Regions from separate parts of the Trichocoleus sp. FACHB-262 genome, predicted to be linked through region 1. Evidence: predicted binding sites of a transcription regulator. Region 1 holds the regulator's gene; each other region holds the start of a gene.
The links. Region 1 encodes NtcA, which controls nitrogen genes in cyanobacteria. Its sites were predicted from a motif close to TTTGTANNNNNNNNTACAAA; they were not measured.
Positions count from the first base shown of each region.

Region 2: a site for NtcA is predicted at 2,363-2,382, ahead of H6F68_RS03255 (DUF3155 domain-containing protein). Genes of this name have one in related genera too.
Region 3: a site for NtcA is predicted at 2,301-2,320, ahead of H6F68_RS11245 (MSMEG_0569 family flavin-dependent oxidoreductase). Genes of this name have one in related genera too.

Region 1 is NZ_JACJPK010000086.1:387,551-391,810, forward strand. It holds gene H6F68_RS19305 (DUF3084 domain-containing protein) at 1-1,322, opposite strand, end outside; gene ntcA (global nitrogen regulator NtcA) at 1,585-2,256, opposite strand; gene fabI (enoyl-ACP reductase FabI) at 2,640-3,416, shown strand; gene hisB (imidazoleglycerol-phosphate dehydratase HisB) at 3,526-4,203, shown strand; gene H6F68_RS19325 (putative 2-dehydropantoate 2-reductase) at 4,170-4,260, opposite strand, start outside.
Region 2 is NZ_JACJPK010000017.1:479,925-484,184, reverse strand. It holds gene H6F68_RS03270 (DUF3611 family protein) at 1-33, opposite strand, end outside; gene H6F68_RS03265 (PadR family transcriptional regulator) at 715-1,077, shown strand; gene H6F68_RS03260 (cofactor assembly of complex C subunit B) at 1,246-1,779, shown strand; gene H6F68_RS03255 (DUF3155 domain-containing protein) at 1,956-2,273, opposite strand; gene H6F68_RS28830 (GAF domain-containing sensor histidine kinase) at 2,626-4,128, shown strand.
Region 3 is NZ_JACJPK010000057.1:11,670-15,929, forward strand. It holds gene H6F68_RS11235 (hemerythrin domain-containing protein) at 1-415, opposite strand, end outside; gene H6F68_RS11240 (LuxR C-terminal-related transcriptional regulator) at 774-2,246, shown strand; gene H6F68_RS11245 (MSMEG_0569 family flavin-dependent oxidoreductase) at 2,379-3,662, shown strand; gene H6F68_RS11250 (MSMEG_0572/Sll0783 family nitrogen starvation response protein) at 3,867-4,260, shown strand, end outside.

The DNA.
Region 1 (4,260 bases):
GTTACAACCTTTAAATCGAGCGGCTGGCGATACTGCTTCAACTGCTCGGCAAAGCTCAAAATTGCCGTGACGCTGGGACCATTTGCAGCGATCTGTACTCCTTCCGTGAGTACCCCCGCACCTCTGGCTCGAAACTCCGTGGCGGCTAGCAGCAGTTCGATCCGCTTTTGAATGTCGGCTTCAGTTAGGATAGATGGATCAACTGAAGCGGCAGCAATGACATCACCAGACAGAAATGCCACTTGGTTGAACGTAGCGCTCGCCACCACCTGAACGCTCTTTTCTCCTAGGACATAGTTACCCGCTGAGAGAATTCTAATCACGTAATCGCGACCATCTTCAATTTGGTCAACCAGTTGTTCTACTTCCGGTCTGGTGATTTGAATAATCTGTTCGCTGACTTGACCAGCACCAGGACGGGTCAACTTGATAGCGTTACGATTTGCTTCTCGCAGTAACTGGTCTACTGCTTGCTGAGCGCCTGTGGGAGAAACGATCCGCACGACGCCTGCTGACAACACTTGTCCTCGGAAGAGAGCGACGTTGCCTTGGCGTAGGGTTTCATATTGCGCTTGATAGTACTGGTAGTACCGCTGCAAGGTTTGGACAGCTTTCTCTAGATTGGCTTGTTGAACCTCTAAATCTTTAGTTTCTTTAATCAAGTTTTGGCGCTCGTTATCCAGTCGGTCGATCTCGGAGCGGAGTCCCGTTGCTTGCTGAGAAACAGTGCTTAGTTGCGTTTGAGTTCGGTTTAGTTCTGCTTCGGTGCGGTCTTTGGCATCTTCAATCCGATCCTTTTCTGCTTCCGCGCGGCTCAGTTGGCTCTGAGTTTGGTCGAGTTGAGCTTCGGTGCGGGCTCTTTCGGCCTCGACTCGGCCTAGCTGGGTTTGGGTACGATTTAGCTGTGTTTCTGTCGTCGCTTGCTTAGCGATCGCGGCCTTAAGAAACAAATTAATCCGATCTAGCCGTTGTTGGGCCGAAACTTGCTCAGCGCGGGCTTGGGTCAGCTCTTGCTCAACTTGGTTTTTTTGAAATCTCGTCTTTGCTAAGTCTTCTCGCGCCCTAGAGAGGTTTTTCTGAATTTTGCCCAATTCAAAAACGCCAGTCCGGAGTTGATCACTCACAGCAAACAAAATGGCGAGTGTAGAAGCAGAAATGATGCCACCCGTGACAATCGTCACCAAGACCGCGGTTTTGCGGGGACGCAAGTTAAACAAGCTGAGGCGAGCCTTGCCTACGCGCGTGCCGATGCGATCGCCCACCGTTGCGATCACACCCCCCAACACCAAGATTGCCACAATTAAGATGTACCCGCTGGTCATCTACCCTCAGGAAGCCATTTGGCTCACACCCAACTCAGATACAGCCTATCTCATGCCCTGGAAGTTTTGTGTGCCATCACACCTGTAGGACGACAACAAGCAGACCCAGATAGCAAAAGTTGCTGCCTTGCCTCAGCGTCAGGAGAGCATCACGGCTCTCTTTGTTTCCTCGCAGGAGTGCCATGAAGCACCTTCCTCGGCCAGAGAGCTGTATTCAAGTCGCTGTAAGCGCTTGTTATTACTAGAGGTTAACCATAGCAGATCAACTGAACTGTTGACTGAGGGCGACGGGATTATGAACCGTAATTTTTTTCTTATGGATGGAAATCATCTTCTCCTGCCGCAGATCCCCCAGTAGGCGCGTGACTGTGACCCGTGTGGAACCAATCGCCTCTGCGATCGCCTGATGCGACAATTTCAAGTCAATCGTGATCCCGTCAGGGCCAGGAACACCAAAGTCACGACAGAGGATGAGCAAGAAGCTGACCAAGCGTGATCCCATATCCCGGTGGGCCAAGGTTTCGATCATCATCTCCGTTTGCAAGATGCGCGAAGACAACCCTTGCAACATCAGCATCGACAGCTCTGGGTTATCCTTGAGGGCTTTTTCCACTTGCTCAATGGGCACCGACAGCAATTCCGCCGGAGTAAAAGCAACTGCGTGATAAAAGCGATCGGAACGATTGCCCGTAATCAGCGAGAGAACCCCAAAGACACTATTTTCTCGCAGCAAGGCTACGGTGATTTCTTCGCCCGCTTCATAAACGCGAGACAGTTTGACCGCACCTCGGACCAAAAAGTAGACACGCTCCGCTGGATCACCGGGGAAGAAAATCGTCTTGCCTCGATCAAACGTTTCGATCACGGGAGGAAATGCTCCGCCTCCCAGTTGACGAAACACAGATGCTAACGGCCTATCCTGCGTCATTACCATATCCTTTTACCTTTTCGATGCCCTTCTCCAACCTTCATGGGCCGCTCGTCTGGAGATGAACCTTACGAAGGTGAGCCAACTGTAAGCAATTGATGACTTTAGAACACTTAAACTTACTCCAGAGTCATTTTTTGTTCTATTTGATACACAATCTGCCAGCGATCGCCAATGGCTGAAGAATTTAACTGCTGTTTCGAGGACCACAAACGAACGGAGCTTGGCTGTCAGCGGCCTATTTAGACCCTATCTTACTCCCCCTAAAGACAGATATCTTGTGATAGGACTCAAGGCAGCGTATCACCCTACAAGCGACAGTCGATGTCAATATCTTTAAGCCCCCATCTTTGAGTATTCTCGTAATTGCCCTTAACGAAGAGATTGCCATGCTGGATCTGACCGGAAAAAATGCCTTAGTCACAGGCATTGCTAACAATCGCTCGATTGCTTGGGGAATTGCCCAACAACTCCATAAAGCGGGTGCCAACCTAGGGATTACCTATCTGCCCGATGAGCGGGGCAAGATGGAAAAAAAAGTAGCAGAACTGGTTGAACCGCTACAACCCAGCTTGTTTGTGCCTTGCAATGTGCAAGATGATGCGCAGATTCAGTCCACCTTTGAGACTGTGAAGGAGAAGTGGGGCAAGCTAGATATCTTGGTTCACTGTCTGGCCTTTGCCAACAAAGATGACTTATCTGGCCACTTTAGCAACACCTCGCGGCCAGGATTTACCACAGCCTTAGACATCAGCACTTATTCGTTGATTCAGCTCAGTGGTGCCGCTAAACCCCTGATGACAGAAGGCGGCAGCATTGTCACTTTGACTTATTTGGGCGGGGTGCGCGTGGTGCCCAACTATAACGTTATGGGCATTGCCAAAGCGGGCTTGGAAATGAGCGTTAAATACTTGGCGGCAGAACTGGGCCCCCACAATATTCGAGTCAATGGCATTTCTGCTGGCCCGATTAGAACTCTCGCCTCCTCTGCGGTTGGAGGAATTCTGGACATGATTCATCATGTGGAGGAAGTGGCCCCCCTGCGCCGCACTGTGACTCAACTAGAAGTTGGCAATACGGCAGCGTTCCTATGCAGTGATTTGTCCAGCGGTATGACAGGGCAAATCCTCTATGTCGATTCTGGCTATGAGATCATGGGGATGTAGTGGTTGCCATTCAGTGACTACAGTCGTTTGGCCTGCCTGTGCAGGCTCAAAGTTTCTTACTTCCTGTTTCTACTTCCCAGTTTTTACTTCCCAGTATTGAGTAGGGCCTATGCAGACTAGCATTCATGAAGCGTCTTCCCAAGAGCACCGCACAGCCTTCGAGCAGGCCAACGGAGCATCATTAGAACCCGTATTTTCAGGACGAGTGGCCTCAGTCAGTCGCAAAACGGGTGAGACAGATGTGCATGTCACCATTAATTTGGATGGACAGGGTCGCTGTGTAGCCGCCACAGGTATTCCATTTCTCGACCACATGTTGCATCAGATTGCTTCGCATGGGCTGTTTGACCTAGAGGTGCGAGCGACGGGTGACTTGGAAATTGATGACCATCACACCAACGAAGATGTAGGCATTACCCTGGGTCAAGCTCTGGCTAAAGCGTTAGGCGATCGCAAAGGCATTGTCCGGTTTGGCAATTTCCTCGCGCCCTTGGACGAAGCTCTAATCCAGGTAGCTCTAGATTTATCTGGTCGGCCTCACATTAGCTATGGCCTGCAAATCCCCACCGAACGAGTCGGCACTTACGACACGCAACTGGTACGAGAATTTTTTGTGGCAGTGGTGAATCACAGCCAGATGACGCTGCACATCCGTCAGTTAGATGGCATTAACTCACACCATATTATTGAGGCTACTTTCAAAGCTTTCGCTCGTGCCTTGCGGATCGCCACAGAAACCGATCCCCGTCGGGCTCACACTATTCCCAGTTCCAAAGGCGTTTTGTAATTCTGATCGCTCAAAAACTTCAATTGCTGGTAGAGCATGGCAATTTGCGGGAGTTGA
Region 2 (4,260 bases), on a different contig from region 1:
CGGAATTGCAGAAGAGTCTGGCTGATTCAACATGATGCTCTAAACGGGCGTAATAACCTGGCTGTTCATCTATCCAAGGTAACTAAAGCATAACTTTATTTGTTATCAGGCTCAGCCATTTGTGGCGTAGGTCAAAAGAATTGTTTTAACGACCTTGGGTAAGAGTTGCAAAGTGATGAATTGCCTACAGAGCGATCGCTCTAATCCAGCCTATTTCTCTATTCTGCAACCCTAATTGCTATCCTCAAGCTTGCCTGTGCTCTTAGTTGCTCCTCAGATTTTAATCCATGCAGATCATCCATTTGGATGAAAGGTGAAATCTGATGAAAATCTGGCAGACGAACTCAGAATTAAATGTCTAGAATTAATATTACGCCCTCTAATTACTTGAGTAGAGGGGATGAAGGACGGGCACTCTAGTCTGTAATTACCAAGCTAAATTCAACATGACTCTCTGAATCTAGTGTGAGAGTTAACGGCACTATCTAGAGCTTTTCGAGAATATGCATCTACTCTCCTTTAAGTCATGCCAAGCTCACTGTTCTAGAAACTAGCCACGAGTTTAGGCACCACAGGCTTACACCAACTAAGGGCAAATAGATAGCAACAGAGGACTAATCAGATGGGTTGGCACTCTTGCGCTATTGCTGTTGTCTAAGACTGTAACGTCAACACCCTAGCTTTAAAGTGGATTGATTAATTATGGGTTTAACCATGCGATTTGAAGATATCTACCAGTTTTTTCAAGATCCCCCACCGATCTATCTCAATAAAGAACTCGCCGTTTGTTACGTCCTGTCAGTATTGCAGCGAGGGGATTCTTATGGAACCGAGTTGATTCAACTTTTAGAGAACGAGTATCGCACCTACCGTCTCTCAGATACAGTCCTTTATAGCGCTCTCAAATTTCTGGAGGATGAAGGAGCCATCCAGGGTTATTGGCGCAAGGTAGAAGGACGAGGACGGCCACGCCGGATGTATCAAATTCGTCCAGAGTGGTCTGAGCGGGCTCAAGAATTATCTCGTCTCTGGCAAGGATATGCAACTGGCAACTTGCCACCCGGTGACAACAACTAAGCTTGGTGGGCCGTAGTTCCTAGAATCTGTCGTAAGGCTGCGATCGCGCTAGTCCCAAACAGAGCTACGGTTGTGCGGTCTCACCTACTACCAACTAGAAGCAGATTAAAACCTTTCTATACTTATGTAAAGTATAGGGATATCGTTTGTTGTTCCTACCCCATCTTTATGAACGCTGCCATTCTGCCATCTATATTCGTGATGACCTTACTGATGGTGGTGGGTCTTATGTTTTTCATTCGAGCTTCCGTCAAAGACAGAACGCGAGCAGTACAACTGATTGCAGAACAGGCAGAGGAATCGTTACTTAACCGAGTGCAACAATACTTTGACCAACGCGCCTACAAAGTTGCAGCCCTCGATCCAGCCCAAAACCAAGTAACATTTCAAGGCGTGGTACGGCCTAGCTGGTTTTTGGCCGTCTTCTTAACGGTATTGGCTGCCGCAGGCATTTTGTGTTTGGCTCTAGTACTGTCAATGCTTTTGCCTGAATTGACCCAGATTTTGCTAGGAACTGTGCTTCTGGCACCTTTAGCAGGCTTCTTTTACTGGCAAAAAGCGAAGCGCCCAGAACAAGTTTCCCTCAAGATTGAACCCCTTGAGTCAGAAAAGTCTCAATCTTGGAGCCGCGTTACAGTCACAGCTCATCGAGATGAGTTGGCTGAATTGCAGCGAGCTCTTAACTTAAGAGCTTGTGATTAATTCGCTTCTCCTGCGCCCCAATATCTAGAGAAATCTTGAGAGCTAAATCAAATGACCCCATTCAAACGTTGTGGTTTGAGTGGGGTCCTTGTTTATATCAGTCCAACTGATTTCCCGTGTCAGCAAAGTATTAAATGTTCCCAACAGACTCATTTGCAAGCTCGACCAATTGAGCTTTAGTGACTGGTGACAGCCACAGGCGCATCTTCTGTATCACCAATCAATACTCTCAAACTGGGAAACAAGAAATGGTTCTCTTCGACATACTGCGCACTGAAGAGCCCTTTTTCAGCCCAGAAGTACCGGTCCGTGGTATGCTCGTTCCGCCTTACAAGTAGCAAAGCTGGGGGAAGAATAGCTTGTGCTTGAATGAATTTTCGAGCAGCTGTAACTGGTTTTTCTTCGCCACTTTCAATGCTAAACTGAGGCACTAACTCCAGAATCCTGCGCCCTTCTAGGCGACGACGACTTTTGCGCTTGCGTCTCCTGGCCAATCTCGATACCTCCTCTTTCTGCCGACAGGTGTAGTGATAGTTACAAAACCGTCGCAAGTATATCGGCTTGAGTTCAAAATTTCAACTTCTTTTAAGTCGTTGATACAAAACTCTACAACTGGCTTCAATAAAGACTAGATAGACCTTTTGAAAGGTTCTATTAACCAGATGAACTCCTGATAATCTTAATAAGACTTTAAAATTCTTTATATTAAAAACACAAAACTAGACTAGAAACTCATAAAGAGCCGATAGATAGATGTATATGGTGACAAAACATGCTCAACAGCGGAGCGTTAGTTCAGGAAATGTAGAAGGGTTTGTTTTGAGGTAACCATCTGCGGCTGTCTGCATGCTGATACCTACTAGCTCAGAATTTGTGGCGCTTTGTCGCGCTCAGGTAGAACTGTTGACCCAGGGGTTAGGAGCCTCTCTCAGCGTGGTTTACCTGACCGAAGAAATGGCGGATGGCACGGAGGCCAAGCTAATTCCAGTTGTGGCTTATCCTGAGAGCGCTGCTGCTTGGGATGATGAGCACTTTTTATTGCCTGCCGCAGAAGCAACACTGCCGCGCTTGCTAGCGGCAGATACTAGCCCTCCTACGTCTACTCAGTCTGCTTTGAGCCCACCGTTCTTGGCAGAGGATGAAGTTGGCCCCAATCCAGAGCAATTTCATAACGAGGCTTTACAGCATCAACGCCAAGTTGTACTGCCTTTAATGCATGAGGGTATGGTGATGGGACTGCTTGTAACTGAGCGAGACGATCGCGCTTGGAGTGAACAAGAGCGATCGCAAATTGAACAAGTAGCTCATACCTTAGCGTTGGGCTGTGTCTTAGACCAACGCAGTCAATGGCTAGAACGGGAACAGCATCAACAGCGGCGGCTCCAGGCTCAGCAATATAACCTGTTCGACACCTTGTTACATCAGTTTCGCAATCCCTTAACGGCGATGCGAACCTTTGGCAAGCTCTTGCTGCGACGCCTTGGCACCGGAGACCCAAACCGGGATGTGGCCAGTAGTATTGTGCGGGAGAGCGATCGCTTACAGGAGTTGTTACAACAGTTCGATCAAGCCATTGATTTGGGTAGAGCTGATTCAACGCCTTTAACACTCGCTCCTGCTCAGACAGATAGTTCTACACCACCCAATAGCGCTGTGCCTGCCAGTTCGCAGTTTGAGTCGTCGGTTGACTTTGCCATTGACCGCTCTGAGTCAAGTGTCAATCGGGCGAGTAGTATTCGATCTGTGCCTTCTGTGCCTTTACTGCCCGCGGCTGGATTTCTGACAGGTGCCAATCTCAAGCTAGAGCCTTGCGCGCTCGCTAGTATCCTAGAGCCTCTGATTGCTTCGGCGAGCGCGATCGCCCAAGAACGAGAGCTAGCGCTGTATACCCATATTCCATCTGACTTGCCTTGGGTGAAAGCCAATGCCAAGGCGCTCCGAGAAGTATTAAGCAACCTGTTGGACAATGCCCTGAAATATACACCCGCGCAAGGGCAAGTCTATGTGGAAGTCAGTACAGGCTGGTCTGTGCCCCTACCCCGCAGCCATGCTGAGTGGTTAGGCATCGCTATCTGGGATACAGGACCAGGGATTCCTCCTCAAGATCTGGCGCATTTGTTTGAGCGGCACTATCGAGGAGTACAAGCTCAGACTGAGATTCCGGGGACTGGCTTGGGCTTAGCGATCGCTCATGATTTGGTGCAGCAAATGCAAGGCGAAATTCAAGTGTTTAGCCCCGCGCAGCAAAGCGGCGTTGTGCATTTTGTGCGACCTCTCCCCCTGACGGTGGGACCAGGAACCGCTTTTGTCGTTTGGTTACCGCTCGCTTCCACGGCCAAAGCCGCCTAAAAAAGCTGCTAAACAAAAATCTGCTAAACAAAAACGATCGCAACTACGAAGGTCACGATCGCTGTTTGGTTGAGTGGAAAGTTGCGTATCTAAATTGGAGTGCTTAAGTCAAACTGAAATGTTTGCAGTTTA
Region 3 (4,260 bases), on a different contig from region 1:
TAACGGTATTCAAAGGACCAATGGCTAGTTCGATGTCTGCGCCTACTTTCTGAGCTGCCTTATGGATCACGATGCCACTCATCACTTGGCTATGCTTCATCAGTTCGTGGTGCATGAGTTTTTGGTAGAACGTCAACTCATTACCTGAAATCATCTGCTCAAACTGAGGAATAAAAGCCTTGGTTGCAGCACTAGGGTCAGATTGAATGCCGTATTGCACGATGACGGTGTCGATAATGCCGATGTTTTTCTGGTCGTCGGCCAGCATGTTCTGTAGCCGTTCCCGCACATCTTGGTAGGGGCAAGCTTCAATTAGCTTTTGATCGTTAGAGAGAATGAAAGCCTGGAGTGCTCGCAGGTCTGCCAATCTCTCTGCGATCGCTAGCCGTTTTGCATCATCTAGGGTTGTAACCATGTTGTTCTCTTGTTATGTCTTTTATGAGAAATTTAAGTTAATGAATGTTTTGTTCTTACGACCTAATCCTTGTGAGAAAAGTATTAAAGAACAGCAAGCCAGCATTACACTGGACTATGTTTCAAACAAAAAGGCTTGAATACCTTGATTCTGTCTAGGTTGCAGGCATCAGCCACCTAACTCAAGTTAGATGTTTCGGGGAGTCTGCCAAAAGTTGTAGGGAAATATAGGTTTAATCATCGTCGCTAACCCGGAATAGGTAGCCTGACGATGATCAAAGCTGAAATTCCGTAACTTGAGATACAGAGTCAGGAAACAATCTAGTCCTCAATAGATTAGGGACTAGAGCGATATACCAATGCCTGATCCGTTGATAGAGCACCTTGATGCAACTCGAATTCTGTTTGATTTGCAGCAGAGCAATGAAATTGCCCAAGGCTTTTCTGGTTGCTTAGAACCAGAGGAAATAGCTCGTCGGGTCGCGAATGGCTTGGTAGAGAAGTTTGGCTGTGCCTTAGCCCGGATCTGGCTACTAGAACCAGAGCAAACTACCTTAAAATTGGTTGCTTCTTCAGGGATGTATACGCATCTCAATGGCACCTTCGGGCGAGTTCCGATGGGAGCTTACAAAGTGGGCAAAATTGCTCAAAATCGAGTTTCCTTTTTGAGCAATCATCTTGCAGCAGAAACTTGGGTAGGAAATCGCGAATGGGCGATCGCTAACAACATTCGAGGATTTGCAGGATATCCTTTAGTGATTCAAGATAAAGTCATCGGCGTGCTGGCCACCTTTAACCATCAAGCAATGGAGACAGAGTTTTTAGAGGTTTTACAGACTCTTTGCACGGTTACAGCGATCGCCTTAGACACAGCTATACAATATCAGCATGAAAAGCAGATTTGGCAAACCTCGATGCAGTCGATGGCCCAGCCTGCGGTTCAGAACCTTACATTCAACTATCTCTCTCTTTCTGATCAATTAGTCAGTCTGCTAAGTGATACCCGCTTAACTTTGGTAGGCACAGAGCGACCTCTCCCTCTGCCAGTAGCTTATGTCTTCTTGCAAGCAGCCGAAACTTTGTACCAATTTACCTGTCACTATTGTCGGCTGATTTATACAGCAGAGTCTGTAGCATTAGAGGCCATGATTCCGGCAACTCATTTTCCCGACCTCGATCCACAAAATGGCTTGCCGTCCTCCCTAAATAAACTGTTTTTTACTGTCACCTGTTTAGGGGGAGTGCTGCAAACCCAAGCCACCAGTAATCAACGGGCCATGCAGTTTTTGCTCAAAGTACCCAATTGGCGCGATTTCGGTGGTCATCAACTGCGAATTCAATGCCGCTCATCAGTTCTACAACTAGCCTTTACACACCTAGCTTTTTCGGCAGGTCTACCCGTTTGCCGTGAAATAGCCAAAGAAGCAAACAAGAATGTACCCTTATTGACCGATGATGCTACACAAATTCAGACAGCGAAATGGGTGCTGTGGGTGCAACAGGGAAGTCAAATTGCACCGAAGGGGATTCGAGGCAAAGTTGATTTGTCTACCAGCCCAGAGGCATTAAGACAGGCAGTAGAAGCGTTGTCACAGGGTAAATCGTGGGGTATCGACCCAGATTTAGAAAAACAGCAACCTCTGTCTGAGCGAGAGTTGGAGATTCTGGCTTTGTTGACTCAGGGGCATCGCGATCGCGATATTGCCGATCATCTGATCATTAGCGAAAGTACCGTTAAGTTCCACATGAATAATGTCCTGGCGAAACTGCAAGCGCGGACTCGTTACCAAGCGATTTATGAGGCGATCGCTAAGGGATGGCTGGTTACATAAATCTGAGAAAGTGCTGCGATCGTTTCTCCTGTCCTTATTGTTAGATCTCCCACTTCCGTAGTGAGAGATACAAAGACTTGCGAAATCAGGACTTAATCTGGCAACACATTCCAGCCAGTCAGAAGTCAGCTTATGAACAATCACTATTCAGTCATTATTGTGGGTGGAGGTCAGTCAGGGCTTTCCATGAGCTATTGCTTAAAGGAGAGAGGCATCGATCACATTGTTTTTGAGAAGAACAAAATTGGCTATGCTTGGCGCACTAAGCGCTGGGACTCTTTTTGTTTAGTCACACCCAATTGGCAATGTAAACTCCCAGGCTATGCCTATCCAGGCGATGATCCTCATGGTTTCATGCAGAAAGACGAAATTGTACAATACATTGAAGCTTATGCTGCCTCTTTCGATCCTCCCATTCAGCAAGGTGTTGAGGTATTAAAGCTTAGTCAGAATGTAGCCCAAAACTTCTTTGAGGTGACAACTTCAATTGGAGAATACACGGCTGACCAGGTAGTTGTGGCATCCGGTAGCTACCATCTTTCTAAGGTGCCAAAGATTGCTGAACGGCTCCCTAAAAACATCACGCAACTCCACGCCTCAGAATATAAAAACTCCCAGTCTTTACCGTCTGGAGCCGTGTTGGTCGTGGGTACAGGGCAGTCAGGATGCCAAATTGCTGAAGATCTGCATTTGGCTGGTAGGCAAGTACATCTCTGCGTGGGGAGTGCGCCGCGATCGCCCCGACGCTACCGAGGTAAAGATGTCGTGGATTGGCTAGATCAGATGGGATATTACGATTTATCGATTGATGAGCATCCCCAAAAAGAAAAAGTGAGGGCCAAAGCTAATCACTATGTTACAGGTCGAGATGGAGGAAGAGAGATTAACTTGCGACAATTTGCTTTAGAAGGGATGCAACTCTATGGCAGGCTGAAGGATATCAGCGATCGCCAGTTGGAATTCTGGGATAACTTGCAGCAAAATTTGGATCAAGCCGATGCGGTAGCGGAAAGTATCAAGAAAACCATTAATGGATTCATTGAGGAAAACCAGATTGAGGCTCCGACAGAACCTGCTTACCATCCAGTTTGGCAGCCTGAGCAGTCGATTCTCAGCCTAGACTATGCTCAAGCCAATATTAGTACAGTGATTTGGTGTACTGGGTATCAGTCTGATTTTAGTTGGGTAGAGGTGCCTGTCTTTGATGGCAAGGGGTATCCAGGCCATGAACGGGGTGTAACTGGGGTGTGGGGACTCTATTTTCTAGGGCTTCCCTGGCTCTATACCTGGGGGTCAGGCCGCTTTTCTGGAATCGCCCGTGACGCCAGTTATCTAGCAGATTACATCGTCGCCAGGAAGAAGGTGTCATACCCCAATGACTGGAGTGTGGTCAATGAATTTTTGCTGGGTTCGTAGTCCAGAGACGCATTGTTAGCGACCTAGCGAAATCGATAGGTACTTAGGTCAGTTTGGTGATGGTTTGCAGCGTTTTGGCCTGAGAAATAGACCGAGCGATCGCCCTCCCTAGCCTTATTGATAGAGTTAAACCTTTCGTAGTGAGGGATACAAAGATCTCCTCAGCTAGCCCTTAATCTGGCAACACCATTCAAGGAAAAAGAGATGCCTGAAGTAACCACTCCTGCTCATCAAGTTGGTGATTTCTTTGTTGATTACGAAGAGAAAGTATTTCCCGATGTCAAAGCCGAACCTGGCGAGAAAGCATTGGTGACATTCCACACCGTTGCGTTTGAAGGATCGATTGGTTTTGTTAATCTCTTGCAAGCTACACGCTTACTGCGCAAAGGATTTGAGACTTCTATCTTGTTGTATGGCCCTGGCGTAACTTTGGGGGTGCAGCGGGGATTTCCTAAGTTAGGAGATGCAGCTTTCCCTGGACATCAAAACTTTAATGACCAAATCAGCAAGTTTATGGCGGAAGGTGGCAAAGTTTATGCCTGTCGCTTTGCTTTACAAGCTTTGTACGGGCATGGTGAACCCTCCCTGATTCCTGGCA